3 regions of the Streptococcus marmotae genome follow, and region 3 is predicted to be linked to each of the others. Evidence: predicted binding sites of a transcription regulator. Region 3 holds the regulator's gene; each other region holds the start of a gene.
What was found. The regulator Rex, encoded in region 3, represses fermentation and respiration genes when NADH is low (regulators of the CRP and FNR family bind a similar motif). The targets are predictions, from matches to a motif close to TTGTGAANTANTTCACAA.
Positions count from the first base shown of each region.

Region 1: a site for Rex is predicted at 6,902-6,919, ahead of A4H00_RS05390 (formate/nitrite transporter family protein). Genes of this name have one in related genera too.
Region 2: a site for Rex is predicted at 3,227-3,244, ahead of A4H00_RS09935 (iron-containing alcohol dehydrogenase). Genes of this name have one in related genera too.

Region 1 is NZ_CP015196.1:1,030,419-1,040,731, forward strand. Features, by position in the region: gene A4H00_RS05355 (ABC transporter ATP-binding protein) at 1-519, opposite strand, end outside; gene A4H00_RS05360 (teichoic acid D-Ala incorporation-associated protein DltX) at 796-927, shown strand; gene dltA (D-alanine--poly(phosphoribitol) ligase subunit DltA) at 949-2,484, shown strand; gene dltB (D-alanyl-lipoteichoic acid biosynthesis protein DltB) at 2,481-3,725, shown strand; gene dltC (D-alanine--poly(phosphoribitol) ligase subunit DltC) at 3,738-3,977, shown strand; gene dltD (D-alanyl-lipoteichoic acid biosynthesis protein DltD) at 3,970-5,244, shown strand; gene A4H00_RS05385 (GFA family protein) at 5,341-5,727, shown strand; gene A4H00_RS05390 (formate/nitrite transporter family protein) at 6,071-6,853, opposite strand; gene A4H00_RS05395 (S41 family peptidase) at 7,035-8,288, shown strand; gene A4H00_RS05400 (LOG family protein) at 8,351-8,923, opposite strand; gene A4H00_RS05405 (MazG nucleotide pyrophosphohydrolase domain-containing protein) at 8,920-9,240, opposite strand; gene A4H00_RS05410 (SLC13 family permease) at 10,262-10,313, shown strand, end outside.
Region 2 is NZ_CP015196.1:2,024,495-2,034,807, reverse strand. Features, by position in the region: gene rhaB (rhamnulokinase) at 1-1,077, shown strand, start outside; gene rhaA (L-rhamnose isomerase) at 1,093-2,346, shown strand; gene rhaD (rhamnulose-1-phosphate aldolase) at 2,364-3,179, shown strand; gene A4H00_RS09935 (iron-containing alcohol dehydrogenase) at 3,283-4,434, shown strand; gene A4H00_RS09930 (MerR family transcriptional regulator) at 4,735-5,601, shown strand; gene eutM (ethanolamine utilization microcompartment protein EutM) at 6,409-6,687, shown strand; gene A4H00_RS09920 (DMT family transporter) at 6,730-7,737, shown strand; gene A4H00_RS09915 (hypothetical protein) at 7,741-8,025, shown strand; gene A4H00_RS09910 (BMC domain-containing protein) at 8,041-8,340, shown strand; gene A4H00_RS09905 (BMC domain-containing protein) at 8,352-8,663, shown strand; gene A4H00_RS09900 (aldehyde dehydrogenase family protein) at 8,685-10,040, shown strand; gene cutC (choline trimethylamine-lyase) at 10,080-10,313, shown strand, end outside.
Region 3 is NZ_CP015196.1:1,822,500-1,832,812, forward strand. Features, by position in the region: gene A4H00_RS09020 (L-lactate dehydrogenase) at 1-474, opposite strand, end outside; gene gyrA (DNA gyrase subunit A) at 667-3,114, shown strand; gene A4H00_RS09030 (class A sortase) at 3,119-3,865, shown strand; gene radC (RadC family protein) at 3,919-4,599, shown strand; gene A4H00_RS09040 (gamma-glutamyl-gamma-aminobutyrate hydrolase family protein) at 4,596-5,288, opposite strand; gene A4H00_RS09045 (redox-sensing transcriptional repressor Rex) at 5,293-5,931, opposite strand; gene A4H00_RS09050 (DUF4649 family protein) at 6,030-6,245, opposite strand; gene A4H00_RS09055 (DUF1831 domain-containing protein) at 6,242-6,595, opposite strand; gene A4H00_RS09060 (cysteine desulfurase family protein) at 6,595-7,716, opposite strand; gene A4H00_RS09065 (ribose-phosphate diphosphokinase) at 7,726-8,703, opposite strand; gene A4H00_RS09070 (CYTH domain-containing protein) at 9,103-9,681, opposite strand; gene yjbM (GTP diphosphokinase) at 9,764-10,313, shown strand, end outside.

The sequences.
Region 1 (10,313 bases), 790 kb from region 3:
AGGTTGGTGGAGGAAAATAGCCGCAAATTCACACTTGACCCGCTGACCGAGTGAAAGATTGCGAATGGGCTGATGGAGAATACTCTCTAATTCCAAAAGTTTTGTCAGACGTGTGAGGCGTTCTTGGTAAAGTTGGTTTGGAACATCGTAAATCTTGGCATGAAGAAAGAAGGATTCGATGACAGGAATATCCCATTTGAGGTGGGATTTTTGGCCAAATAAGACACCGATTTGCCGATTGACAGCTGTTCGTTCCTTGGCTGATTCCAGACCGTTAATCAAGACCTGCCCGTGATCGGGATACAGCACTCCAGTTAGCATTTTGATGGTTGTCGATTTTCCGCTCCCATTTGAGCCGATATAGCCAATGATTTCTCCTTTTTGAACGGATAGGGAAATATCCTGAACTGCTGGAATATAGCGTTTTTTAGGCTGAAAGAAGGATTTTATTGAGCCTAGTAGGCCCGCTTCCTTATCAACAATCGTGTAAGTTTTTGATAAATGATGTGCTTCGATCATGATAACTCCTTGACTAGCATAAAATCAACTGAGAAAACGTTTGCGTAATCGATTATACCACATCCGACTTAGGTAGACAAGGAATTATCGGTTTGTTGGAAAGGGAAGAGAGCTTTTTTCGCTTTTTACTCTATCCTATCAGTGATTTTGAGCGAAAACGGGCAAACATCCCTAGATTATCTACGGAAGAGCTATTTTAAAAAGTTTTATATTGAATATTTCCTATAGAACATGGTAAAATAGAGTGATTATTTCTGGATAAATGAGTGAGATGAGATGAATAAGTATCAAACCATTTGTAAGTTTTTAGGGCAGACCTTGCTGTATTTCGTGATTTTTCTGGGCCTATTGTACTTTTTTTCCTACCTTGGACAAGGTCAAGGTGGCTTTATTTACAATGAATTTTAGAGGTGTATGGTGAGACAGTTGATGATAAAAGACATGATTGAAACAATTGAACAGTATGCGGCAGCTCAGCCTGATTTTCCTGTTTATAATATCTTGGGCGAGGTGCATAGCTACCGTGATTTAAAGCAAGATTCGGATAGCCTTGCGGCAAAGATTGACAGTCTAGGTTTGCCTGAAAAATCTCCTGTTGTGGTCTTTGGTGGACAAGAGTATGAGATGCTAGCGACCTTTGTCGCCTTGACCAAGTCGGGTCATGCCTATATCCCGATTGATAGCCATTCGGCCTTGGAGCGCGTGTCTGCGATCGTGGAAGTGGCAGAGCCGAGCTTGATTATCGGGATTGCAGATTTTCCAATGGAGGTGGCAACACCCCAGCTTACCTTGTCTGAAGTCAAGGATATTTTCGTTCAAAAAACGGCTTATGACATCACGCACTCAGTTAAGGGAGATGACAATTACTATATCATTTTCACCTCTGGCACTACTGGTAAGCCAAAGGGGGTGCAAATTTCCCATGAAAATCTTCTTAGTTTTACCAACTGGATGATTACCGATAAGGAGTTTGCGACACCAGAAAGACCGCAAATGCTAGCCCAGCCACCTTATTCTTTTGACTTGTCGGTCATGTACTGGGCACCAACTCTGGCTCTTGGTGGCACTCTTTTTGCATTGCCAAGTAGCTTAGCACAGGATTTCAAGAAATTATTTGCAACGATTTTGGAGTTGCCGATTGCGATTTGGACGTCAACCCCTTCTTTTGCTGATTTGGCGATGTTGTCTGAGGACTTCAACGCAGAGAAAATGCCGCAGATTACCCATTTCTACTTTGATGGTGAGGAATTGACGGTGAAGACAGCTCAAAAACTGCGTGATCGTTTCCCAAGTGTGCGGATTATCAATGCGTATGGTCCGACTGAAGCAACAGTAGCCTTATCAGCGGTTGCTGTGACAGACGAGATGTTACAGACCCTTAAACGCTTGCCAATCGGTTATACCAAGGCGGATTCGCCAACCTTTATCATTGATGAAGCAGGCAATAAACTTCCATTTGGTGAGCAGGGAGAGATTATCGTGTCAGGACCTGCTGTTTCAAAAGGCTACATGAATAATCCTGAAAAAACAGCAGAAGCCTTTTTTGAATTTGAAGGATTACCAGCCTATCATACAGGAGACGTTGGTTCGATGACAGCAGAGGGTCTTCTGCTTTACGGTGGTCGGATGGACTTCCAAATCAAGTTTAATGGCTACCGGATCGAGTTAGAAGATGTATCTCAAAATCTCAACAAATCCCAGTATATCAAGTCAGCAGTAGCGGTACCACGCTACAATAAGGACTACAAGGTACAGAATCTCTTGGCCTATGTCATTCTGAAAGAGGGTGTCCGTGAGCAATTTGAACGAGACATTGACATCACGAAGGCTATTAAGGAAGACTTGGAAGACATCATGATGTCGTATATGATGCCATCGAAATTCCTCTATCGCGAGAGCCTGCCTTTGACCCCAAATGGCAAGATTGACATTAAGGGCTTAATCAGCGAGGTAAACAACCGATGATGGGCTTTGTCAACCAACTTCCGCATTTGGAACCTTACGGAGATCCGCAGTATTTTGTCTATCTGATTGCTGCGGTCTTGCCTATCTTTATCGGTCTCTTTTTTAAGAAGCGTTTTGCCTGGTATGAAGGGGGGGTCAGTCTAGCCTTTATCGTCTTGATGTTGACAGGGACGAGCCTAGCTCAACTTGTTGCCCTCTTGTTTTATGTTATGTGGCAAACTAGCTGGGTTTTCAGCTACAAATGGTATCGAGCGAAAAAAGATAACAAATGGGTTTTTTATCTTCATACGGCACTCGCTGTTTTTCCACTGTTTATGGTTAAGGTAACTCCAGCGATTTCAGGGCACCAATCGCTCTTTGGTTTCTTGGGAATTTCCTACCTGACCTTCCGATCAGTCGGGATGATCATTGAATTGCGAGATGGGGTATTGACAGAATTTACGCTGTGGCAATTCTTACGCTTTTTGCTCTTTATGCCAACCTTCTCAAGTGGGCCGATTGACCGTTTCAAGCGGTTTGAAGCGGATTATACTGCAATTCCAGACAAGGATGAGTTACTGGACATGCTAGAAGTTGCAGTGCGTTACATCATGCTTGGTTTTTTATACAAATTCATTTTAGCCCACATTTTTGGGTCCATGATTTTGCCACCGCTCAAGCAGTATGCCCTATCCCAAGGTGGCTGGTTTAACCTACCGACCTTAGGGGTCATGTATGCCTTTGGTCTTGACTTATTTTTTGACTTTGCAGGCTACTCTATGTTTGCTATTGCAATGTCTCATCTCATGGGGATTAAAAGTCCGAGAAACTTTGACAAGCCCTTTCTCTCTCGTGACCTCAAGGAATTTTGGAATCGCTGGCATATAAGCTTATCCTTTTGGTTCCGTGATTTTGTCTTTATGCGGTTGGTCATGGTTCTCATGCGCAATAAGGTTTTTAAAAATCGAAATACAACCTCAAGCGTGGCTTACTTGCTCAATATGCTAGTCATGGGCTTCTGGCATGGAGTGACCTGGTATTATATCGCTTATGGCCTTTTTCATGGTCTTGGTCTAGTAGTCAATGATGCTTGGCTTCGAAAGAAAAAAACGCTCAATAAAGAACGCAAAAAAGCAGGGCTTGCCCCTCTCCCAGAAAATCGCTTGCTTCAAGCCTTAGGGATTGTGGTGACCTTTCACGTTGTCATGTTGTCATTTTTAATCTTTTCTGGATTTTTAAATGACCTGTGGTTTAAGAAATAAAAGGAGTTTACAATGGATATTAAAGCAGAAGTCATCGAAATTATTGATGAATTATTTATGGAAGATGTGTCAGATATGATGGATGAGGACTTGTTTGATGCAGGTGTCTTGGATAGTATGGGAACCGTTGAATTGATTGTCGAGATTGAAGCTCGCTTTGATATTCGTGTCCCAGTATCTGAATTTGGCCGTGATGATTGGAATACGGCAAACAAGATTATCGACGGCATTACGGAGTTACGAAATGCTTAAACGCTTATGGCTCATTTTAGGCCCGGTCTTTTGTGCAGCCTTGCTGGTTGTCTTGTTATTGGTTTTTTATCCGACCCATCTTCGTCACAATTTTGAGCTTGAAAAACGCTCGGCAGTCACCCTAACGGCTCGGAGTTTCAAAGGACGGACCCAGAAAGTCCGTGCCTTGACGGATCCTGACCACCGCTTTGTTCCTTTTTTTGGCTCCAGCGAATGGCTGCGTTTTGATAGCATGCATCCGTCTGTTTTAGCTGAAAAATATGACCGTCCTTATCGTCCTTATTTGTTGGGACAACGTGGCGCGGCCTCTTTGAACCAATACTTTGGGATGCAACAAATGTTGCCAGAATTGGAAGGTAAGACGGTTGTCTATGTTATATCTCCTCAGTGGTTTACCAAGAAAGGCTATGACTCTAGTGCCTTTCAGCAGTATTTTAATAGCGACCAGTTGACGAGTTTTTTGAGCCAGCAAGCAGGAGATGAGGCGGCGCAACATGCGGCTGAACGCATCTTGCAGCTCTATCCCAATGTGACGATGGCAGATATTGTCAAAAAAGTAGTACAAAAAGAGACCTTATCGTCTTCAGAAAAACAGTTTATTAGTTTGATGGCACGCTTTCATAAACGTCAAGATTATTTCTTTAGTAGTTTAACTTCTGAAAATACTGGGAATTTTGAGCAAAAAGTGCTACCAGAGCTTAACCAACTGCCAGATCAATTTTCTTATGAAGAGTTGGAAAAGGTTGCCATTCAAGAGGCAAGAGGATGCACCAAGTCTAATGACTTAGGGATTGATGATCGTTTTTATAAACATCGATTAAAAAAAGATATCAAGAAATTAAAAGGATCACAAAAAAAATTATCCTATATCCAATCGCCAGAATACAATGACTTGCAGCTGGTCTTGCAACTCTTTGCTCAATCAAAAATGAAGGTCCTCTTTGTCATTCCGCCGGTCAATGAAAAGTGGATGGCTTACACGGGACTGCGTGAGGAGATGTACCAACAGACGGTTGCAAAAATCAAGTACCAACTGGAGAGTCAGGGGTTTACGAATATTGCTGATTTTTCAACAGATGGAGGAAAAACCTATTTCATGGAAGATACCATTCACATAGGTTGGCTTGGTTGGTTAGAATTTGACAAGGTAGTGGATCCTTTTATTACAAGTTCTGAACCTGCTCCCAGCTATCAGCTGAATCCAGCCTTCTTCAGTAAAGAATGGGCAGATTATGATGGAGATGTGACGAACTTTTCGACAAAATAATTATTCGCAAGAAGAAAAAATAAAAAATCAGTCAAGGTCAAGCAAGGCAGGGCCTTGATTTTTGGTAAGATGATAGGATGAAATTGGAGGAATCAGATGATTAAAGGTTCGTGTCTGTGTGGGAAAGTGAGTTATGAGGCGACAGAATTGACCGCTCCCATCGTGTTTTGCCATTGTTCCTTTTGTAGGAAGGCTTCTTCTACAGCCTTTTCGACTAATGCTTTGGTAGATTTGGCTAGTTTTCAACTGCTATCTGGCCAAGAAGCACTGGTAACCTACGAATCCTCACCAGGGAAGATTCGTTATTATTGCAAGCATTGCCATAGCCAAATCTATCACACAAAAACAGACGTGCCAGGCCAGCTGACCTTGAAGTTGGGAACGATTGATAGGTGTGACCAAGATTTAGATAAGTTGGAGCGCAAGCATATCCATCATGAGCAAAGGTTGCCCTGGTTGGCGGATGATAGCAAGCATACCTAACGGTATCTAATGCTCATAAAAAATTAAGATTTGACGTCGTTCACTCACCTTGCTTCGACAGTCTAGTGGACTGTTGAAGGTTGGGAATAAGGATTATGAATCCTCAGCGTAACCTCCCTTACCCCTGTGGTTTTTAGGACACAAGCTACGCTAGTTTTATCTATCACTTTCCACAATTCTCAATTGCAAGGGGCGAGCTGCACCCTTTCTATTTCCAGCCTTCCACAATTCTCAATTGTGGAAGCTAGTCAGATTTTGATTTTTATAGAGTCTTAGTTGACGAATAGATGTTTAGCTGAATGATGAAAAATAACGAGGTCAAATTCCTGACCTCGTTATTAGTTTAGTCCACATAAGCGGTTGATTGGTTGTTAAGCCAGCTATAAAGCAGTCCGATGACTAGTCCACCACCGACATAGTTTCCAAGACCTGAGAAGAGAAAATTAGAAAGGACAGAGAGAAGATTCATACCTTCCACCGTTCCACCTGTTGAGAAGAAGGCGAGAGAGAAGGTTGAGAAGTTGGCGATAACGTGTTCAAAGCCAAGGAAGGCAAAGATAAAGATAATGAAAATGACGGCAATCGCTTTTCCAGCATCATCCTTCATCTTTAGAAAGACAAAGACGGCGATATTGACCACCATATTGGCGAAAATTCCCTCGACAAATTGAGTGAGCGGTGTTTTGGCAAGCTTGGCAATGGTACCTTGCACTAGATAGCTATCCATAGCCACATGCCCAATGGAATATGGAGCAGTTTGCGCTAGTAAGAAGCAGACGATGACCGCACCAACAAAGTTAAAGAAGATACAGGTTGCTAGAATCTTTAGAGCGGTTTTGGTTGGAATGACCTTGCGATAAATAGCCACCGTCATATACATCATATTCGATGTGCCGAGCTCTGCATTCATATAAAGAATCATGAGGAGCCCCCAGCCAAACATGAGACCATAGCTAAATTTCCCGAGACCTGCTGCCACATGTTCTAGCTTGTCAGCTGTGTAAAGCGCAATGGCAATCCCAAGTGCCAGATAGACACTCGCAAAAATAGAGCGAAGGGCATATGCCCAATAGTTGCTTTCAATCAAGTCAGCTTTCTTCTTGATACTTTTATCAATTGTATACATCAATGTTTGACCTTGTCCTGCCACAATAAGTACCTACTTCTTTTTTATTTGATATATTTATCACAAATTATACTATACCAAAAAATTGGGCAAAATGTAAGGGTTTTTATAAAGAAAATACAGCTTGCAAATCACTCTGTTTTAGGTCTAATAAAAAACAAGTAATAATAGGAGGGATGATATGAAAAAAAGAGAAATTTTTGACCAAGTGGTCAAGATAATGCGGACTGATTCAGCGACTAAAAAGGATATCATTGGGGCAGATCCAGAAATGTATCGTCAGAAGATATCAGACGACATGTCAGAAGAGGAGTTTCTGTATCACATGCATTGTTACCTTGCAAGTTTTGGCATTCTTTCCCATGTGTCCTTCTTCAAGAAGAATCGCAAAGCACTCGCAGTTCGTCTTAAGCGCCAAGGAGATATGCTCTATGTAGTGGAAGCAGATCCTGCGACCAATCTTCAAAAAGGAGATAAGATTATTGCACTTGACGGTTGCGATATTTCAACTCTGTACCAAGAACATCGAGCCTATTTTACGAGTCCTACTGAGGAACGCCAAGCACAGGAATGGAAATATTTTGTCCATAAGGCTGACAGACTCACAGTAATAAGGGCAAATCGGAAAGAGGAGATTCAACTGCAAGAAGTGGAGCAGGCGACGGAAGACAGTTTTGAAGTGAAGCAGTTACAGCCTGATCTTGTCTACCTTAAAATGGAGAATTTTTGGAATGAGGAAAAAATAGGAGCCCTTTACCAAGAAGCAGCTCCCTTACTAGAACAAGCTACCTACCTCATCATTGATGTCCGTGTCAATCATGGAGGCTCAGATTCTCTCTACTTCCCCTTAATCAAATACGCTTTACCAGAAGGGACCAGTCTTGCAGAAATTGATTTATCAGGATCAGGTATGGAAGTTCTCTACACAGAGAGAAATGTTGATTTGCGTTTAGCTCTATTTCAAGAAGATTTGAAAGATGAGCATTTATCAGAAGAAAGTCGCCAGTTCTTGCTGGAGTTTATTGACGAATTACAGACTAATCGTGGCAAGGGTTATGTTGTTCATAAGGAGGATGACTCCGATAGAGAGTATTTTGCTGGGATTGTAGGTACTGCTAAGTCAGAGAAAATTTTTGTATTATCAGATGTAGAGTGTGGTTCCTCTGGAGATAATTTTGTTCAGATAATGAAAGAGTTGCCTAAGGTGATGGTACTTGGTAGACCGACTATGGGTATTTTGGATTACTCTAATTGCTGCTTCGTAGATTTTGATGACTACCAATTCATGTTTCCAACCTCACGTGATCTTGATCTTGATTTGGGAAAAGGCATGACAGATAAGGGGGTAGAACCAGATGTATTCGTTCCCTGGACTCCTGAACACTTAGAGCGTGATGTGGACTTGGAAGAATGTTTGAACTTGTGTGTAACATAATAAAAAGACTAAGAGTCTTGGTACCTTCAAGTTGCCAAGATTCTTAGTCTTTTGTAAATGGATTAAGTCTTGTTCCGATACTCACGCGCTGCCGGTGGTTGATAGCTTGCAATAAAGTGTTCGATTTGTTCTAAATCATCTGAGAAGAGTGTTTTTTCTCGATCTTCTAATGTCAAAAATCCTGCGCTAACCATGTTATCAAAGAATTGTTCCAAGGCCTGATAGTAGCCTGCAATAGTAAAGAGGATGCAGGGTTTGTCGTTTTTTCCAATCCTTGCCCATGAGATAACTTCGCTGATTTCTTCTAAAGTACCAGGGCCACCAGGCAGTGCGATAAACGCGTCCGCCTCTTGTATCAAGGCCAATTTACGTTCAGACATGGTTTCAACTGTCCGTAGTTCTGAGAGATGAGGATGGGCGAGTTCACGATCTTTGAGAAATTCTGGAATGATACCAATGACTTGCCCACCGTGTGCTAGGACCGTATCTGCAATCAAGCCCATGAGTCCAGTATTGCCACCGCCGTAGACCAACGTATGGCCACTTTCTGCAATCCATTTGCCAAGGGCAATCGTTCCTTCTTGATAGCTTGGATTTTCTCCTAAACTTGCTCCACAGTAAACGGTTATATTCATTGTCCTTTAAACCTTTCTTCTAACTTTTCCTTATGGCTTGTCATGATGCCCTCAAGCGAAATCTGGTAGATATCTGCGATAATAAACAGATTATCTAAGACATCGCCTAGTTCCTCACGGATGTGGAGGAGATTTTCTTTCTGGTTGCTAATGGGTTCATCGGGGCGATCCCGTCCAATCTCCATTTTCCGAATCGCCTGTGCTAGCTCTCCTACCTCTTCACAGAGAAAATTAGCCCGAATAAAAGGATTGTAGGCATACCAACCACGCTCTTTGTAAAAACGACTGACCCAATCTTGGTAGTTACGAATGTCCATGTTTGTCTCCTAATGATACTTTTTAGTATTATAGCAGTTTCTCGAAGGTTTGACTAGGATTGATAGTTTTTATAGTTTAAAGAAGCAAATAGAAAATAAGTTGAGAAAGGCTTATAGCAGTCAAAATAATCTGTTCAAAGTAAGAACCTATATTCACAAAAGATGTTAAACTAAAGGTATGACACGAAAAGCATATGGTACTGATTTAACCAATCAAGAATAGGGAAAACTTGAACCTTGTTTCTCAAATCACCGTACCTATAAATGGTCTAAACAAACTCGTGAATGCGACTTTGTACATCACCAAAACGAGCTGTCAATGGCGTATACTCTCCCATGACTTGCCTCCAATCTATGCCATCATTGATTCTCAAAGCGTGAAAACAACAGATGTCGCAAAGGAGCGTGGCATTGATGATGGTAAAAAAGTCAAAGGAAAAAAACGCATATCGTTATTGATACCATGGGGAATTTCCTGGATGTTGTGATTCGTGTAGCCAATCTTCATGGACCGACCTCAGGGATATTATAAAGTGATAGCTCAAGAGTTCCAATGTCCAGTAGATATTTTTGAAGAAATTAACGGAAGCTGGCACATCATTCCCCTACGCTAGGTTATTGGCGGACTTTCTCTTGGTTGAATTACTCTAGACGATTGGCTAAGGATGTTGAAAAATCAGTATCTTCAGAGGTCGCTTTTGTGTAATTATGACACATTAGTCGGATTTTAAGTATCTTATGATGTTGTGAATATAGGTTTTAATAGTCTGCAAGTTTCCGAAAAGGATGATTTTTGTTCATCATTTTGATGTGAGGTATTTTTTATACAATAGATTCAAAATGAAACACAATTTAATAATATATTAAAAATTGTTTTATTTTAAAAAAATCGTTCCAAATAAAAACAATCAAAATATTTAACATCTTAATATTATGATAGTCTCATGCTAATATAGATTTTGTAAAAACGTTTACAAAAAATAAAAACTGTCCTATATACAGGAACAAAAAGGAGAATACTATGACATTACAAATGATTCTTGCTCTCAGTATTTTGGTGTTGATGATTGTCA
Region 2 (10,313 bases), 200 kb from region 3:
ACAGTTTTCCAAAAGATTCCTAGAGACGTCATTTATCAAAAAACGGGTATTCAGTTTTTGGCCTTTAATACCTTATATCAGTTGGCGGTTGAAAGCCAAGAATTACTAGAGCAAGTGGATAAAATCCTGCTCATCCCTGACTATATCGCCTATTGTTTGACTGGAAAAATGCTGGGTGAAGTGAGTAATGTCTCAACAACTCAATTGTTGAATAGCGAAAATAGAAAGTATGATGAGGAATTACTAGAAATTCTAGGTCTTCCAGTCTCAAAATTTCCAGATTTGGTAGAAAGTGGAACAGTAATTGGAACTATCTTGCCAGAACATCATGCTCGATATGAGTTGCCAGATGTGGATGTAATTGCAGTAGCAACCCATGATACAGCGTCTGCGGTGGTCGGTGTACCGGCTATTACAGAACAATGGGCCTATATCTCTAGTGGAACCTGGTCCTTGATTGGGACAGAAAATGAGGAAGCAATTGTCACGAAAGAAGCTTATCAGGCTAATTACACCAATGAATGGGGAGCTTATCAGACCTACCGTTTCCTAAAAAACATCACTGGCATGTGGTGCATTCAAGAAATAGCAAGAGAATATGAGGGAGCTTACTCGTTCCAAGAAATGGCAGAAGCTGCAAGTCACGTCAAACCATTTTTGCAAACTGTCGACTTGAACGACCCCCGTTTTACCAATCCACACAGTATGGTTCAAGAAATTCAAGCCTATTGCCATGAACACGGTGAGCAAGTTCCAGAAACGTTGGGAGAATTGGTGATGTGTGTCTACTCCAATCTCGCTACTTTATATGCTAAGGAATTTAAGAGATTAGAAGAGCTAACTGGCAAGCACTTTGACTGTCTCCATATTGTCGGAGGAGGATCAAATGTGCAGTTGCTTAATCAGTTAACTGCGAATTGTATTCAGAGAACTGTGATTGCGGGTCCGAGTGAAGCAACAGCAATTGGCAATCTCTTGGTACAGATGATTAGTCAAGGTGAATTTGCAAATTTAGCCGAGGCTCGTACTTGGTTAGAGGAGAGTATGACTTTTCAACTATTTCAACCACAACAATAAAAAAGGAGAACAGAAATGACAACAGTCGCAGAACGTTATCAAATAGCAAAAGAACGCTATGCAGCTATCGGAGTAGATACAGATGCTGCACTTGAACGATTACAACAAGTTAAGATTTCCATGCATTGCTGGCAGGGAGATGATGTGAAAGGCTTCTTATCGCCTGATGGTGAATTGACGGGGGGAATTATGTCAACAGGAAATTATCCTGGAGCGGCCCGCACACCTGATCAGCTCCGTCAGGATTTAGAAAAAGCCTATTCGCTTATCCCAGGTAAGCACAAGTTGAATTTACATGCAATCTATTTAGATACAGATGAACAAGTTGATTTAAATGAATTAGAACCACGTCACTTTGAAAAATGGGTTAATTGGGCAAAGGAACAAGGTCTAGGTCTTGACTTTAATCCGACATTCTTCTCACACCCTATGATGAAAGAGGGATTGACTCTTTCACACCCTGATAGGGACGTTCGTCATTTCTGGATTGAACATGGAAAACGCAGTCGAAAAATTGCAGAATACATGGGACGTGAACTAGGACAAACTTGTTACAATAACTTTTGGGTGCCAGATGGCTTCAAGGACAATCCTGTCGATCGCCTTGCCCCTCGGAAACGTTTGATGGACTCTCTCGATGAGATTTTTAGCGAAGAGTTGGATGAACGCTATACACAAGATGCAGTTGAAAGCAAATTGTTTGGTTTAGGTGCAGAGGCTTATACTGTAGGTTCTCACGAATTTTATATGGGTTATGGCTTGACTCGCGGTAAAATGATTCTTCTTGATGCAGGACATTTTCATCCGACAGAAGTGATTTCCAACAAATTATCTGCTTTAGCTTTATTTGGAAAGGGGATTATGCTCCATGTTTCTCGTCCAGTTCGCTGGGATTCTGACCATGTTGTGATTATGGATGATGAATTGCAAGATATCGCAAAAGAATTGGTGCGTAATGACCTTCTTGATAAGGCAGTCATTGGTTTAGATTTCTTTGATGCGACCATCAATCGGATTGCAGCTTGGGTTGTGGGAACTCGAAATACCCAAAAAGCACTCTTAAAAGCGCTGCTTGAACCAACGCAAGATTTAAAGAATATGGAAAATGAATTTGATTTCACTTCCCGTTTGGCTTATACAGAAGAATTAAAAGATTTCCCTTATGCAGATGTCTGGAATTATTTCTGCGAGAAAAACGGGGTTCCTATTGGTCTTGATTGGCTAAAAAAAGTAAAGGAATACGAAGAAGACATACTCAATAAACGATAATTAGAAAGAGGAAAAAGATGAAATTTGTCGATTCAGCAATTGTCAAAAAAATGTGTGAAGTAACCCGTGAATCCTACGAACGCTACTGGGATGAGCGCAATGGTGGGAATGTTTCTGTTCGTGTCTTGCCAGAAGAAGTGGCAGGTTATGAAGATAATAAAGAAGTCATCCGTAGCTTTGAACTCGGTTTTGATGCTTCTAACTTAGCTGGCTTTTATTACCTCGTAACAGGGACTGGTCGTTATTTTAGAAATATTATCCATCAACCGGAATTAGACTTGGGATTGGTACAAATTTCAGAGGATGGACAGCAGGCGCATTTGCTGTGGGGATTTGCAGACGGAGGAAAGCCGACATCTGAATTTCCAAGCCACTTGATGAGCCACATGGAACGCTTAACAGTCAACCCAGAACAGCGTGTTGTCTTTCATTGCCACCCAACTAATCTCATTGCCCTTACCTTTACGCAGGTGCTAGAGGAGCGACATTTATCACGCTTGCTCTGGAAAATGCAGGCTGAATCTCTAGTCGTTTTCCCAGAAGGTATCGGTGTTATTCCTTATATGACACCAGGAACCCGTGAAATTGGTCAGGCAACAGCTGAGAAGATGAGTGAATTTCAAGCAGTTATCTGGCCACATCATGGACTGTTTGCTTCAGGTGTATCCCTTGATGAAACGTACGGCTTAGTCGAAGTGATTGAAAAAGCGGCTATGATTTACAGCCAGGTAGGTGCTCAGGGTGGTGTAGTAAGACAAGAAATTACAGACCAACAATTAAAAGAGTTGGCTCAAGCATTTGGCGTAACACCACATGAAGGATTTTTAGATTAGCCAGTGATACAGGTTGTTAAACAAAATCTAACAATAGAAAGAATATCGTGTGAATTGTTTTACTAAATGTAGTTGAAAATAGAGGTGTAAAAGGAGAAATATTATGGCAACATTGTACGTACCAGCAGTCAATTTAATTGGTCGAGGCTGTGTTCAAGAAGTTGGTAGTTATGTCAAAGAACTTGGCTACCAAAAAGCACTCTTGGTGACAGATAATTTTATCCGCTCCAGTGATATTTTAGAAAAGGTAACAAAACCGCTAGACGAGGCAGCTATCGAATATGTGATTTTCAGTGATGTTGCACCTAACCCAACTTGTAAGAATGTTGAAGACGGTCTTCAAGCCTTGAAAGAAAATGGTTGTGATTTCATTATTTCAGTCGGTGGAGGTTCGCCTCAAGATGCTGCAAGCTGTATTTCGATTATGGCGACCAATGGCGGGAAACCACAAGATTACGAAGGGCTTCATAAGTCTGAAAAGAAAGGTTTACCTGTAGTTGCTGTTAATACGACGGCTGGAACTTCGGCTGAAATCACGATTAACTATGTCATTACCGATGAAGAGCGCAAGGTCAAAATGGTTATGGTGGATAAAAATAGCTTGGCTCTCATTTCAGTCAATGATCCAGAGCTGATGTTATCAAAACCAGCAGCACTAACAGCAGCAACAGGAATGGATGCACTGACTCACGCAGTTGAAGCGCTGGTCACACCGGGAGCTTATGGAGTAACCAAGAAACTCTCTATTGGAGCAATTGAGTTAATCAAAGAATATCTTCCTCGTGCTGTTGAAAATGGTCACGACATTGAAGCACGTGAGTCAATGGTACATGCAATTTTCCTTGGAGGAATGGCCTTTAACAATGCTGGGCTAGGTTATGTCCATTCAATGGCGCACCAATTAGGAGCTGTTTACAACCTTCCACATGGAGTTTGTTGTGCCATGCTCTTGCCTGTCGTTGAGCGAGAGAATGCCAAACGAGTACCAGCAGCATTTCGTGATGTCGCAAAAGCCTTTGGACTTCATACTGAAGGAAAGACAGACCAAGAGTGTGCTGATTATGCTATTTCAGAAATTGAAAAACTATCTGAAACAGTCGGCATTCCGAAAAAGCTAACAGAATTAGATATCAAAGAAGACGAATTTGACTTTGAATACCTTTCTAAAAATGCCTTAATTGATGCTTGCGCACCAGGCAATCCTTTTATGCCAACGCTTGAAGAAACCATCGCGTTTTATAAAGAATTGTTTTAAACGACATCAGGTGTGCCAATCTGCTTTTTTAACTTTGATAAACGAGGCCGGACAGACAGTCCAGCCTCGTTTTTATAATCATCATTTCCATGCTTCAACTATTTTCTATGTTTGAAGGAAGTAATTTTCAAAACAGTATCCGACCATTATTTTTAAGGAGGGGTATATTGTCGAGTTATTTAAGTTTTAAATTGCTTTTTTTTTTTAGTATAATACAATATAACCATCCCTAGTTTGATAGCGCTGTCACAAATGATTTTTAGGGAACTATAGAAAATTTTTGAGCAGAGGAGGTTTATGATGACAGAAGATAGATTATTTTCCATTGGTCAAGCAGCAAATTTATGTGGTGTATCAGCAAAGGCTTTGCGTTATTATGAAAGTTTGGAGCTGATTCAACCGAAATTAGTTTCACAGGAAACTGGTTATCGCTATTATGACAAAGAAACGCTGTTGTTAATCCCTGTGATTAAGTATTATCAACAAGTCGGGTTGGACCTAAAGCAGATAAAAAGACTCATCTCACTAGCAGGTTGTTCAAATCATTACCATTTGTTGAAGGAAAGAAGAGAGGAAATCAAAGCAAAAAGAGAAGAGTTGCTAGTCTCTCTTGCATCAGTGGATGATTGGCTTCAGTTAATCATTGAAGGAGAAATGTGCTTACAAAATCAAGCTCAAATCAATGCTGGTCTGGCAAGTCAAGTTATCAGTCTTAAATACTATCATGAAGAGAGAAACTACTGTAAGATAGAACAATTGTACAAGTATAATTATAAGGAATCGATTATCAATCTTGAGTGGACAAAGTTTTTGAAAGATAGACAATTGGAAGTATCAGGTCCAGTGATTTTAAAGTATGATTCCTATCAGGAGAAAATGACTGGACAATCAAAAACTGCAACAATTTTACAGCATTGTTATCCTGAATCTTCTGATTTTTCAAGTTTTGGTGGCTTTATGGCACTGAGTAGTTACCACATTGGACCATTAGACAAAATCGAAGAAACCTATCAAAAAATGGTGGACTACGCAAATGCTTGTCATCATACGTTGAAATCGGAATGTTATGAACGTTATGTGATTGATTACTGGGTGACTCAAAATAGCAATGAATTTGTTACAGAAATCATTATTCCAACAGTAACTCATAATGAAATACTTCATTAGTCTAGTGGGGGAAGAAAGGTCCTGATAAGGCAGTTAGCTACTATATGAATGTTTAAAATTCTGAAATGACGAGGAGGCTGAGACAAAAGTGTCCAGCCTCGTTTCTTTTACAGCTTTAACAGTTTGACGCATATCAATAATCAGGGGAGTGTCTATTGATACCTGAGCCTAGAAATTCGAAAGCGAGGATTGTCGGATTTGTAAAACGTTGATAAATCAACATTCTACAAATCGCATCAACCTTGCGGGGGTGAGCGGAAACGAATCCAGTGGATTCGTCTAGCCCGAACCTAGAAATAAAGAAATGAGGTAAATCGATTTCTGCGAAATATCGATTGAGTCTCACTCCCTTCTTTTGTATCCTATGTTATTTACTAGTCACTCTCCCTAAAAAAATATGAACTAATTTTATTTGCTCTAAAAACTTTCCTTTAAGGGGAAGGTTTTTTTGTGAAAAGAAGTTTTTTCTATCGAGTATTTTAGGTAAAGATTTTTCCTTCTAATTTTATTAAAAAATTCAGAATTCATTAGAGAGAAAGCGATTACATTGACGTATAAAGGTTTGTGATAAAAATTACGTACTTCTGCTATCTTTTTTTGGTAAAAACCTTAAAATATTGCGGAAAACAGTTGACTTTCCCCTTGTGGAAAGGCTTACAATTATCTTAAATAGGTGATCTTAAGCTTATATCCTTATTGTTTAAACAAAACTTTATTACAGAAGCATTGTAAATGCTTCACGTCCTATTGTAGGCTCATAGAGCCATTATTATACAGTATAAAAATATATAAAACGGAGGTGTTATCATGAGTTCCGAAGCATTAGGGATGATTGAAACAAGGGGTTTGGTTGGCTCTATTGAGGCAGCCGATGCAATGGTTAAAGCAGCAAATGTTACTTTAATCGGGAAAGAACATGTAGGAGGCGGTTTAGTCACTGTTCTGGTACGTGGAGATGTAGGAGCTGTAAAGGCAGCTACTGATGCGGGTGCTGCGGCAGCACAACGTATTGGAGAGCTCATCTCTGTTCACGTTATTCCACGACCACACGGTGAAGTGGAAACAATTTTACCTAACAAAAAATAGGTAGGTATCACTTATAGTAAATGGATGAGAGGTAAGGATTTTATGGAACAACATACCAAAAACATAGGTCAATTGGATGCACATCAGAAGATGATTGCAACAACAAAGAAATTTCATACTTCGGGAATACGAAGTGGTGCCATTTCTGGTTTGTTTTATGGACTATACTCATTTCTAATCATAATTGTCCAAGGATTTGATCCCTTAAAGTCCGCTGTTGGTATCTTAGCAGCACCATTTGTTATGGGGGCAATCAATGATTTTCTAGGTGGTTGTGTTTTGTTGCTCAATGTTATAAGGACAGGTAAGTTCCATGAACTAGCGAGAAGTCTTGCAACAAAACCTGGTAAAATTATGCTTTTGGGCTATATTTTAGGAGGTCCAGTAGCTAATGGTGCCTATCTCGTTGGTCTTTACCTTGCTGGTGCCTTTGCTATTCCAATTTCAGCTACAACGGCAGCCTTTGGTGCTATCTTTGCAGCTATCTTCTTAAAACAAAAAATCAACGCTCGCGTTGTTGGGGGAATGGTATTCTGTATTATCGGTGCGATTATCATTAACATGGTGAAACCTGACGGTGCTCCAAACTTTACTCTTGGTATCATCTTAGCTTTGTTTGCGGCAATTTGCTGGGGCTTGGAAGGATGTATCTCTAGTTTTGGTGGAGCGATTCTTGACTCAGAAGTCAACGTTACTCTTCGTCAACTTGTTTCAGGGTTGGTACAGATGGTCGTTATCGTACCGCTAATCGGTGCTACTGGACTATTTACTAGTATGTTCAGTTCACCATTGTTGATTGCTCTATTATTAGTTTCTGGTACACTTGTTGGAATTTCCTACACAGAATGGTATCGTTCAAACGCAATGGTCGGTACAGCAGTTGGAATGTCCCTCAATATTACCTATGCTTTCTGGGGAGTTTTGTTGAGTATCTTATTCCTAGATCAACCAATAACTCCATCGATTGTAATTGGTTCAATCACCATTATCTTGGGAGCGATTTTAGTAACAACAAATCCACTCGATTTCTTTAGAAAAAATGAGGTATAGAAGATGCGTTTATTACCAGCAAGAACAGCCGTACTGAATTATATGGATAGCGTTAGCGAAGCCGATGTGAAACAAGTTATGTCAGCTTTAAAATCACAATATGGTAGTGAAAAACAATTTACCGAAGAACTATTTTTAGAACATTTGATGTCATTAGAATGTAATGGCTATCTGGAACAATCTGGATATGATTTGGATGAAAGTGGGGATTTACGGATTCACTATAAAATCACTGAAGATGGAAAAGCAGCAGCAGAAAAATATATTGCAAAAGAGTTTAGAAAATAAAAGGAGTAAGTCAACATGAGATATCGTGGTGGACAAGCCTTGGGGCTGGTCGAAACTGTTGGATTGGTTCCAGCATTAGAGGCTTGCGACAAGATGTTAAAGGCGAGTGACGTCAAACTAGTTTCTTATGAGAATGTTGGTTCAACATTAGTTACAATCATGGTTGTCGGAGATGTTGCAGCAGTTGAAGCTTCGGTTGAAGCAGGGGCACGCGCGGCAGCAGCGATTGGAAAACTAACATCTCATAACGTTATGCCAAGACCAATCCCTACTGTTGGGGACATTGTTTCAGTGCATGATATTGACAACTGCTAAAGGAGAAAGTCATGGAAAGATATCAAGCAATAGGAGCTATTGAGACATTTGGATTGGTTTTTGCACTAGAAGCAGCAGATGCAATGGTAAAAGCTTCTGAAGTCGATGTAGTTGGTTATGAAAATACCGCTTCTGGCTATATCTCAGTCATTGTACAAGGAGAGACAGAAGCATGTAAAACAGCAGTGGATGCTGGTGTCAAAGCGGTGGAAAAAATGGGTACAGAGGTATACAGCCACGTGGTTATCCCAGGACCGCATGAAGATTTGCGAAAAATCATTGATCGGTATTCTCTATCTGTTCTGTTACCAGAAGAATCATAAGAACAAGAGAGTGAGTTGCACATGAGATATATTGACAAAGATTTAGATTCGATTCAAGAAACAAGAAACCTGCTTCTGAATGCTCAAATGTCTTTTGTTCAATTACAAAAGCTCAGTCAAAGTGAATTGGATGAATATAGTGCCTCTTTTATAACAGCTTTGCAAAAAGAAGCAGACAACTATATTTCGGATTTTATTACAGGAAATGATTATGGGAATGAGGAAGATGAGCAATTTTTGTGCCATCAATTTCTTCAACGTTTTCAAGAGACTCTGCAAAAAGAATCCTATGTAGGAATCATAAATGGCGATGTGGATGACAAACTGATTGAAATTGGTGTCCCTTTGGGAGTCGTTGTAGCAGTTCTGCCATCTCATCCGACGTTTTCTTTGTTGGTCAATTTAGTATTATTAGCAATGAAATCCGGGAATGCTTTGGTTGTCGTTGCTAATAAACGTTCAAAATCCGCAACAATTGACGGTTTTAAATGTCTCATTGCCTTATCAGAAAAATGTGGTTTTCCCGAAGGAAGCATTGCGATTGCTGAAATTATTACGGATTCAGGAATCATGGAAGTTTTGAAAAGTGATAAAGTTTCACTGATTGTCAATATCGGTTGTCCTGAATATATCACAGATCAATTTCAAACAAACACGCCCTTAATTTATGGAGGGGAATCGTCTGGTCCAGTATTTATCGAGCGTACAGCAGATATTGAGCAGGCCGTGAAAGATGTAATTCATTCCAGAAGTTTTCATAATGGGATTTTACCAGGAGCAGAACAGTTTCTGGTTACTGAAAATGTGATAGCCGATCAAATAAAGCAGTACATGCTAGAGAACGGGGCCTATATATTAGATGAATCTGAAACACAGAAGCTGAGAGAGTTTTTGGAACGTTCACAGAAGAATATTACAAATTCTTATATTGGTAAATCTGCTGTTTGGCTAGCTAAAATGGCAGGGTTTACGATTCCGGAAACAACAACTGTTCTCGTATCTCTACAAGATTATATGAATGAAGAAGACTTCTTTAATCAGAAGTTGCTCTGTCCGATTATCTTGGTTTATTTAGAACCAGATTGGACCTTGGCTTGTATCAAATGTATGAGTCTATTAGCAGAGTTGAAGATGGGGCATACCCTTACCATTCATTCGAAAGATTGGAAAGTGATTCGGGAATTTGCAACGGTAAAATCGGTTGGACGCATCGTTGTCAATGCTCCAACGGTTTGTGCAGCGACGGGAATTACATCTAATTTCTCCCCATCATTGATTTTGGGAGGAATTACAACAGGACGAGGTTATAGTTCAGAGAACATGACACCTAAGAGTTGGACTTATACCCGTCAAGTCGGTTTTAAAATAACAACATAAAGATTTCCTAGTTTTAAGGAAAGAGAGGAAGTATCTAACATGGATATGCAAGAATTTACAGCTAAATTACAAGAAGCAACCAAACAATTGAGCGATGCGGAACGCGCATCACTTGCTAAAATTTTTCAAAGTGTGTCAGGTGATATTACAAAACCAGATGCAGCTCCAGTATTGGCAAGTGAGGGAACAGAAATACCAAACGGTATCACCCCTCGTTTACAAGCTTTAAAAGATCAATATTTGAGTGCTCGTCCAACTATTTCTTTGCTTCGT
Region 3 (10,313 bases):
TTGACGGAAACGAGCAGAGTCAAGTGAAGTACCAGAACCGATAACACGCTCTTTAGGGAAACCTGAGAATTTCCATGTTGAGTAAGTTAAAATATCAACTGGGTTAGCAGCGACAAGGAAGATACCGTTGAAGCCAGATGCTACAATTTCATTTACGATTTGTTGATTGATACGAAGGTTTTTCTCAATCAATTGAAGGCGAGTTTCACCTGGTTTTTGTGGCAAACCTGCTGTAAGGACAACGAGATCTGCATCATGTGCATCAGAATATTCAGCTGAGTAGATTTTTTTTGGTGAAGTAAAGGCAAGAGCATGGCTCAAATCTTCTGCATCACCTTGCGTACGGTCTTTGTTGATATCGACGATACCTAATTCTTGACCAATTCCTTGATTGACAAGTGCATATGCGTAAGCAGAGCCTACAGCACCGTCACCGACAAGGATTACTTTTTTATGTTGTTTAGTTGCAGTCATTCTTCTAAACATCTCCTTAGTTTTATTTGGGGACATGCGTCCCAACCAACTATCATTCTAGCACTTTTTGTATATTTTGTCACTTGTGAAAGGTTGTTTGAAAATGTTTACATTATAAGGCCCTGACAAGAAAATTTCTTCACAATATGTTATAATATAGTAGATACTTTCAAGAGAAAAGAGACAGATTTAATGCATGATAAAAATTTAGTAGATGTAAATCTGACCAGCGAAATGAAGACCAGTTTCATTGACTATGCAATGAGCGTTATCGTAGCTCGGGCTCTTCCGGATGTACGTGATGGTCTAAAACCTGTTCATCGTCGAATCTTGTACGGGATGAACGAATTGGGCATTACACCAGATAAGCCACACAAGAAATCGGCTCGTATTACCGGGGATGTCATGGGTAAATACCATCCACATGGGGACAGTGCGATTTATGAAGCCATGGTGCGGATGGCCCAGTGGTGGAGCTACCGGTATATGCTCGTAGATGGGCATGGAAACTTCGGTTCGATGGATGGCGATGGAGCAGCTGCACAGCGCTATACCGAGGCACGTATGAACAAAATCGCCTTGGAGATGTTGCGTGATATCAACAAGAATACCGTAAACTTTGCGGACAACTATGATGCTAGTGAGCGTGAGCCTGAGGTCCTACCAGCACGTTTTCCAAATTTATTGGTTAATGGTACGACAGGTATTGCCGTTGGGATGGCGACAAATATCCCGCCTCACAATCTAGGTGAGACGATTGAAGCAGTGAATCTGATTATTGATAATCCAGAAGCAACGACTCGGGAAATTATGGAAGTCTTGCCTGGTCCTGACTTTCCAACGGGTGCTTTGGTCATGGGGAAATCAGGCATTCACCGTGCTTATGAGACTGGAAAAGGATCAATTGTTCTTCGTTCCAGGACAGAAATTGAAGAGTATGGCAATGGTCGTGAGCGCATCGTTGTGACAGAATTTCCTTATATGGTCAATAAGACCAAGGTTCATGAACATATTGTCCGTCTGGTTCAAGAAAAACGAATAGATGGAATTACAGCTGTTCGTGATGAGTCCAATCGCGAAGGAGTTCGTTTTGTAATCGAGGTCAGACGAGATGCATCAGCCAATGTCATCTTGAATAATCTTTTCAAATTGACCCAACTTCAGACTAATTTTAGTTTCAATATGTTGGCCATTCAAAATGGAGTACCGAAAATTCTTTCTGTTCGTCAAATTTTGGAAGCCTATGTTGAACACCAAAAAGAAGTTGTTACTCGCCGTACCCAGTTTGATAAAGAAAAGGCAGAAGCGCGTGCCCATATCTTAGAAGGATTGCTGATTGCCTTAGATCATATTGATGAAGTAATCAAGGTGATTCGTAATAGCGAAACAGATGCAGAAGCACAGGCAGAATTGATGGCACGCTTTGAGCTATCAGAGCGTCAGAGCCAAGCTATTCTTGATATGCGCCTTCGCCGTTTGACAGGCTTGGAACGCGATAAGATCCAATCAGAATACGATGATTTGATTGCCTTGATTGCTGATTTAGCAGATATTTTAGCCAAACCAGAGCGGGTTGTACAAATTATCAAAGATGAACTAGAAGAAATCAAGCGCAAATATGCAGATCCTCGTCGGACAGAGTTAATGGTAGGTGAAGTCCTATCCCTTGAAGATGAAGATTTAATTGAGGAAACAGATGTGTTAATTACCCTATCCAATCAAGGGTATATTAAACGGCTTGCACAGGATGAATTTCATGCTCAAAAACGTGGAGGACGTGGTGTTCAGGGAACAGGGGTCAAAGATGATGACTTTGTTCGTGAATTGGTTTCTACTAGTACCCATGACCGTCTCCTCTTCTTTACCAACAAGGGGCGTGTCTATCGTCTAAAAGGCTATGAAATTCCTGAATACGGCCGCACAGCAAAGGGATTGCCGGTTGTAAATCTCTTGAAGTTAGAAGAAAATGAGTCGATTCAGACGATTATCAACGTTACCAAGGAGCAAGAAGAAGGACATTATCTCTTCTTTACTACTCGTCAAGGAATTGTCAAACGGACTAGCGTTGCTGAATTTGGCAATATCCGTCAAAATGGGTTGAAGGCTCTGAACTTAAAAGAAGATGATGAATTGATTAACGTTTTCTTGACAGATGGGCAAACAGATGTTATCATGGGTTCTAAATTCGGTTATGCCGTCCGGTTCACAGAGACAGATGTTCGCAATATGAGTCGCATAGCGACTGGTGTGCGGGGAATGCGGCTTCGTGAAGGGGATTGCTTAGTCGGAGCAGCAGTTGTCTCAGATGACCAAGAAGTTCTTGTGCTGACGGAAAATGGTTTTGGAAAACGAACACCAGCTTCAGAATACCCAACCAAAGGGCGTGGCGGTAAAGGAATTAAAACTGTTAAAGTTGCAGAGAAAAATGGTTATCTAGCTGGCTTAACAACCATTTCAGGCGATGAAGATATTATGGTGATTACAGATACAGGAGTCATTATTCGGACAAACGTTGCCAACATCTCACAGACAGGACGTGCAACCATGGGGGTAAAGGTCATGAGATTAGATAATGAGGCAAGTATTGTGACGTTTGCTTTGGTTGATGCTGCAGATTCTAAAGATTCAGAGGAAAATTAAGATTATGAGTAATCGTAGACGTTCTAGTAAGAAAAAGAAAAGCGGTATTTGGAGAAATTTATTAGCAGGTATGTTTTTCCTTATTGCAATCGCATTGATGTTCAATACTTCTATTCGCAACATGATTATTGCTTGGAATAGCAATCGCTACCAAGTTACTAAAGTGACAGAAGCAGATATCGAGAAGAACAAGCAGGCAGAAACAACTTTTGATTTTGAGCAGGTGCAATCCATCTCGACAGAAGCTGTTTTGAAAGCTCAATGGGAGTCCCAGCAACTCCCCGTCATTGGTGGAATTGCGATTCCTGATTTAAATGTTAATCTCCCTATTTTTAAGGGTTTATCAAATGTTGCCTTGATGTATGGGGCAGGAACGATGAAAGAGACCCAAGAAATGGGACAGGGGAATTATTCCTTAGCTAGTCATCATATTTTTGGAATAGCAGGAGCGAGTGAAACACTCTTTTCACCTCTTGAACGTGCACAGGAAGGTATGAAGATTTATTTGACAGATAAGCAAAATGTCTATACCTATGTTGTGACAAGTGTACAGTCGGTGACTCCTGAAAGTGTAGAGGTTATTGATGATGTGGAAGGTCAAACAGAGATTACGCTTGTGACCTGTGAGGATTTAGAAGCCACCATGCGGACCATTGTCAAAGGAAAACTAGAAAGTAGTGTTCCTTACAATGAGACACCAAAAGATATTTTGAAACATTTTGAGAAAAAATATAATCAGGTACAAATTTAAAAAAGAAGGCAAATGCCTTCTTTTTTGCGAATAAATATAATGAGGAGGAAGATATGTATCAAATTATGTTTCAAGAAGAGTCACTATTACCACGGGAGCGTTTATTGGAAGTAGGCGCAGAAAGTCTTAGCAATCAAGAATTATTAGCCATTTTTATCCGAACGGGGACAAAAAAAGAGCCAGTTTCTATCCTATCAAATAATCTATTAGCCAAATTAGAAAATCTAGCTGCCTTAAGGGATTTGTCTATTGAAGAATTGCAAACATTAGCAGGCATTGGTCGTGTTAAAGCTGTAGAAATCAAGGCAATGATTGAGTTGGGACGGCGAATTAATCAGTCAGAAATTTTACTTCAAGATCGTGTGCTTGGAAGTGAGAAATTAGGGCGTAAAATGATGCAGGATATTGGCGATAAGAAGCAAGAACATCTAGTTGCTCTTTATCTTGACACACAAAATAAAATTATTAGCCAAAAGACTATTTTTATTGGTAGTGTAAATAAAAGTATTGCAGAACCAAGGGAGATTTTGCATTATGCCGTAAAATGTATGGCTACATCGATTATTGTTGTACATAATCACCCTTCTGGGTCTGTGCAGCCGAGTAAAAACGATCTGGTATTTACTGAGACACTAAAAAAGTCCTGCGAGATGCTAGGACTTGTCTTACTTGATCATTTGATTGTGGCGAAATCAGCCTATTATAGTTTTCGTGAGGAAGGAGAGCTTTGTTAAAATTCATTAACGAGGTAATCGAACAAAGCTTTTTCTTCGGTACGAGTAGAATAAAGAAGTTCTGGATGCCACTGTACGCCAAGGAAATGCGCTCTATCAGTCATCATCGTTGCTTCGATAGTCCCATCTTCAGCTTGACCAATCACCTGTAAACCAGAAGCCAGTTGATCTAAGGCCTGTCTATGAAAAGAGTTAACCATCGGTTGTCTTCCATAGACAGTGGCCAGTGGATTTTCTTCTTGTAGGTAAATTGAGTGAACAGGTGTATGAGAAATGGTAGTTTGCCAATGATTTGGGATGGATTGATGCAAGGTACCACCCATGGCAACATTAAAAAGTTGCATCCCACGACAAACACCAAATATTGGCTTCTGCTGTTTGATGGCTTCTTGAATCAAAGCAAGTTCAAAGTCATCACGCTGGCTATGATAATTGTCGCTGTCAATGGTCTGCTCTTGCCCATAGTAACTTGGAAGGACATTCTGTCCACCAGTCAAAATGAGCTTGTCAATCATGTTGATATAGCTTTGAGCCATATTAGCAGAGACAATTGGCAGGATGAGAGGGATTCCTCCAGCAGATTCGATTGCTTTGACAAAAGTGGTGGCAGCATAGGATAGAACTGGCTCAGTATCATCGGTTGTATTGAGAAATTCATTGGCTGAAATACCGATAATTGGCTTACTCATAACATTATCCTTTTCTCATGAAATAAAGGAGGGTTTGTAATTCACTGGTCAAATCGACATACTGGACGACGACATCTTTTGGTACAGATAAGTTGACGGGTGAGAAACTCAAGATTCCCTTAACACCAGCCGCGACCAAGACATTAGCAACTTCTTGGGCCTTGGTACTTGGTACGGTCAAGATAGCTGTTTGAGCGTTTGCTTCTTTTATCTTTTCTTCGATTTCTGAGATGCCATAGATTGGAACATTTTCATCAATTGTACCAACTGATGGGTGATTATCTGCTTCAAAAGCCATGACAATTTTCATTTTATTCCGCTCATGGAAGCGATAATGCAGGAGTGCTCGCCCCATATTCCCGACCCCAACCAGCATCACATTGGTGATAGAATTATCATTCAAAATATCAGCGAAGAAATCCATTAATTTTTTGACATCGTACCCAAATCCACGGCGTCCTAATTCACCAAAGTAAGAAAAATCACGACGAACAGTAGCAGAATCAATACCGATAGCTTCTGCAATTTCTTTGGAACTTGCTTTTTCAATATTTCCGGCATGAAATCGTTTGAATATGCGGTAATAGATTGATAAACGCTTAGCAGTGGCACGGGGAATAGGGGATTTTTTTTCGTTTTTCACAATCTTTTACTCCTTTTAATTATTAATTCTATTTTAGTAAAAGTTTGTGAAAAATGCAACAGATTACACCAGAAAAAACAAGAAGAAATTCTTGTTTTTTAGTGATTATTCGGGTCTATTGTTTTGAGATAACGATATAAATTGCCGATGGGTCCTTGATAACCTAAGTCTCGACCATCTTGAATGATTGAGTGTACTTTTAGGTGATCAGGAAGGGTCACGCAACCTGAAAAAGAGAGCAGTAGGTCCTCAAAGTTTTCAAAAGTTTGTGAGCGAATCTGCTGATAAGAATCTTGATAGCGCAGCTCAATCATGCTTTTGTACTTTCTTTTGTGAAAATATCTCGGTCAACTAAGCTATCCATAAGGAAGTAAAATTTTTCTTGGATAACGGTATTTCCACCTGCTTTAAAAATATCGACCAAATGTAGACCTGATTTGTCTGTAATATTGATTTTAAAACCAGTCAAATCTTTATTGATAATAATTTTTAGAAGAAAGCCTTGATTAGAGTTGGGAATTTCTTCTAACATACGTGTTAATTGGTAATTACCAACCTGAGTCTGTTCAAATGTATTGTCACGCAAGGTGTATTTTTTGATACCTGGGTGAATAGAGTAGGTATAGTCACAGTTTTTAAGCGTTACAGATGTTGTAAAAGCCATTAATAAATGCCTCCGATAATTTCATGTAGTTTGTCGATGAGGAAGTCCACTTCCTCTTTGGTATTTTCAGGTGAGAAGCTAATCCGAATGGATTCCTTTAGGCGATGTGAATCTTTTCCATATAGCGCTTCTAAGACATGGCTCTTTTGAATCACGCCAGCAGTACAGGCAGATCCGCTGGAAACAGCGATACCTGCGAGATCTAGGCGCATGAGCATTTGCTCATTAAGCTGATTGGGGAAACCGATGTTGACAACGTAGGGAAGTGTCGGTCCTGCTTCATTTAGATAATGATGAGAAGACGCCAAATTTTTTATCAGGTGATCTTTTAAAGCAGAGACGCTGTTGAAATGTTCTTCTAGCTGTTCTGTTTGTTCTTTTAAAGCTGTTGCCATAGCTGCAATTCCTGCCAGATTTTCTGTTCCTGCACGGTGTTGTTGCTCTTGACGTCCTCCGTGAATCAGAGAGTCAAAGTTAGGGATACGACTATAGAGGAAGCCTACCCCTTTTGGACCATGAAACTTATGGGCAGCAGCAGAGAGAAAATCGATTCCTAGTTGTTCCGGTGAAATGGCGACTTTTCCAATTGCTTGGACAGCATCTACATGAAAAATAGCTTGATGTTGAGAAAGGATTTCGCCGATTTCTTTGATCGGTAGCAACAGTCCAGTCTCATTGTTGGCATACATGGCACTAACTAAAATAGTGTCTGGGCGCAGAGCTTCCTGCACCTGCTGGGCGGAAATTCTTTGATTGATAGGCTGAATATAGGTTACCTCAAAGCCAAACCGCTCCTGCAAATACTCCATGGTATGAAGGACAGCATGGTGCTCGATAGCGGTTGTAATGAGGTGTTTTCCCTTATGCTGATTTGCCAGTGCATAACCTTGGATAGCTAGGGTATCAGCTTCTGACCCCCCTGAGGTAAAAATGATCTGTTCCGGTTTGGCGTCTAGGATGTGAGCAATATCTGTTCGAGCTTGGCGGAGGATTGCGTTTGCTTTTCGTCCTGCCCAATGAATACTAGAGGAGTTACCATAGTATTCTGTTGCAATATCCATGAAGGTTTGAAGGGCAACTTTCGACAAGGAAGTGGTCGCTGCATTGTCTAAATAAATCAAGGAAATCTCCTAGTTTTCAGTATTTGGATTTGTAAAATCGAAGAGAGGACTGACTGGACGTCGTTCGTGAATGCGGATAATGGCGTCTGCAATCAATTCACTAGCGGTAATAAAAGCAATATTTTTTGGTAATTGTTCTTTGCTTACAACAGAATCTGTGACGAGTACTTCCTTGATTGGGGCTTGATCTAAGAGTTCTGCTGCAGTACCTGCAAATAACCCGTGACTTGCAACTGCATAAATCTCCGTTGCTCCGCCTTCTTGTACAATTCGAGCTGCTTCTGAGAAGGTACGACCAGTGTTTAAGATATCATCAATCAAGATAGCTGCTTTTCCAGCAACATCTCCGATAATATACCCTTCTGAACGATCGGCATCGTCTTGGGCATAGTCGATAATAGCAATTGAAGAATTGAGGTATTCTGCTAAGCTGCGAGCACGCTTGATACCAGAATTTTTAGGACTCACAATCACAACATCTTCACCACACAGCCCTTTTTCCATATAATGCTCTGCAAATAGTGGGACAGTAAAGAGATTGTCGACTGGAATATCAAAGAAACCTTGTACCTGAACAGCATGTAAATCAAGTGACAAGACACGATCCACACCTGCTTTGACCAGCATATTCGCAACGAGTTTTGCTGTAATTGGTTCACGAGGAGCAGCTGTACGATCCTGACGAGCATAGCCAAAATAAGGCATAACGACTGTAACAGAATGAGCACTTGCACGCTTACATGCATCCACCATAATCAATAATTCCCAAAGATGATTATTGACAGGATAGCTAGTTGATTGGATGATATAAACATCCACCCCACGGACACTTTCTTCGATATTGACTTGAATTTCTCCGTCTGAGAATTGTCGAGTTGACATTTTCCCAAGTGGAATTCCGGATGCTTCAGCAATTTTTTCAGCAATTGCACGGTTGGAATTCAAAGAAAATAGTTTAATTTGTTTATCACCATACGGTTGAACCATGATCAGAAATACTCCTTTTATTCGATAGTTCTATTTTATCAGAAAATCCCAAAATTTTCAGTAAAGAAATAGATCAGCTTGAAGAAAAAGTCTTTTTATTGCCACCATCCTCATGTGCTTTCGGACATCAGCGACTTCCTTCGGAGTAAAATAATCCAGTGGATTATTTTAGTCCGAGCCCAGAAACAAAGGAGCGAGGATAATCGATTTCAACGAAATCACGACTTTTGTCTCACTCCCACTTTTAGCACGGCGGAGGTGGCGGTATTGTGCTCGCTACGCTCGCAAATTTTCTAACCTTAAAACTACAGAAAATTAAATATTATTGTAATGTTTTTCTGAATTGTGAGGTTTGTCTACATTCTGATAGATTTCTTTTGAATTCGTTGGTTTATGAACTCAAGGCTTGCTCATCAGACAGGCAGCTGTCCGAGCAACCTTGCTTTTAGCGTATTTAAAGGCAATTTGTCGCTGTTTCAGATACTCCTCAAAAGCCATTTTCCCTTGACTAGCATCCTCTACCTCGACTTCTAATTCATAGTCTGTCTGCTCAGCATAGCTATTTTCATCAAGAGCCATCAGCCCAATAGGAGTCACTTTTTCATAGCGTCTTGTCGTCAAATCTCCCCAAACAATCAACTCTTCAAGGGCAATTCCAGTTTGTGTGATGAGGTCCAAGATATCCCCTTCAGGTAGCTCTACCTTTTGAATCAGTTGATGAGCGTGTTCAAGTAGCAAGGCTTGGTTGTATTCCTGATTGCCGATGTCTTGTGGAATTTTAAGAGTCAATTCTGCTCGGTCTTCTAAGGTGCGAATTCGTAGGGAATAGTGGTGTTGACGTAGGCTAAAATCTGCTGTGTCAATATAATAGTTGGTTTGAAGGACAGGAGCAACATCTGTAAATTCTGTCTGTAATTGTTGAAATTCGGCTGCCGTCAGGAGCGTTTTGTATTCAATTTCTAAATGATTTTTTTTCATAGGATAAAACCTTTTCGTATGGTATAATAGTTCTTGTGTTATTCTATTACAAAAACTAGTATTTGACAAGAAAGGAGCAGGTATGGAAATGAATTGGGAAGCCTTCCTAGACCCTTATATTCAGGCGGTTGGGGAATTAAAAATTAAACTGCGCGGTGTTCGTAAACAATATAGAAAAGCAAATAAGCATTCACCGATTGAATTTGTGACAGGACGTGTGAAGCCGATTGAATCCATCAAGGAAAAGATGGCTCTACGCCATATTCAGCTTGAAAATTTGGCACAGGACATGCAAGACATCGCAGGATTACGAATCATGGTGCAATTTGTTGATGACGTAGAAGAAGTACTTGACATCCTACGGAAGCGAAAAGATATGCGAGTGGTCTATGAACGCGATTATATCAATAATATGAAATCATCAGGCTACCGTTCCTACCACGTGGTGATTGAGTATCCAGTTGATACGATAAATGGAAATGAAACAGTACTAGCTGAGATTCAAATTCGCACCTTGTCCATGAATTTTTGGGCAACGATTGAACATTCCTTAAACTATAAGTATAAGGGGAATTTTCCAGAAGAAATTAGGCAACGCTTGGAAATTACAGCTAAGATTGCTTATCAATTAG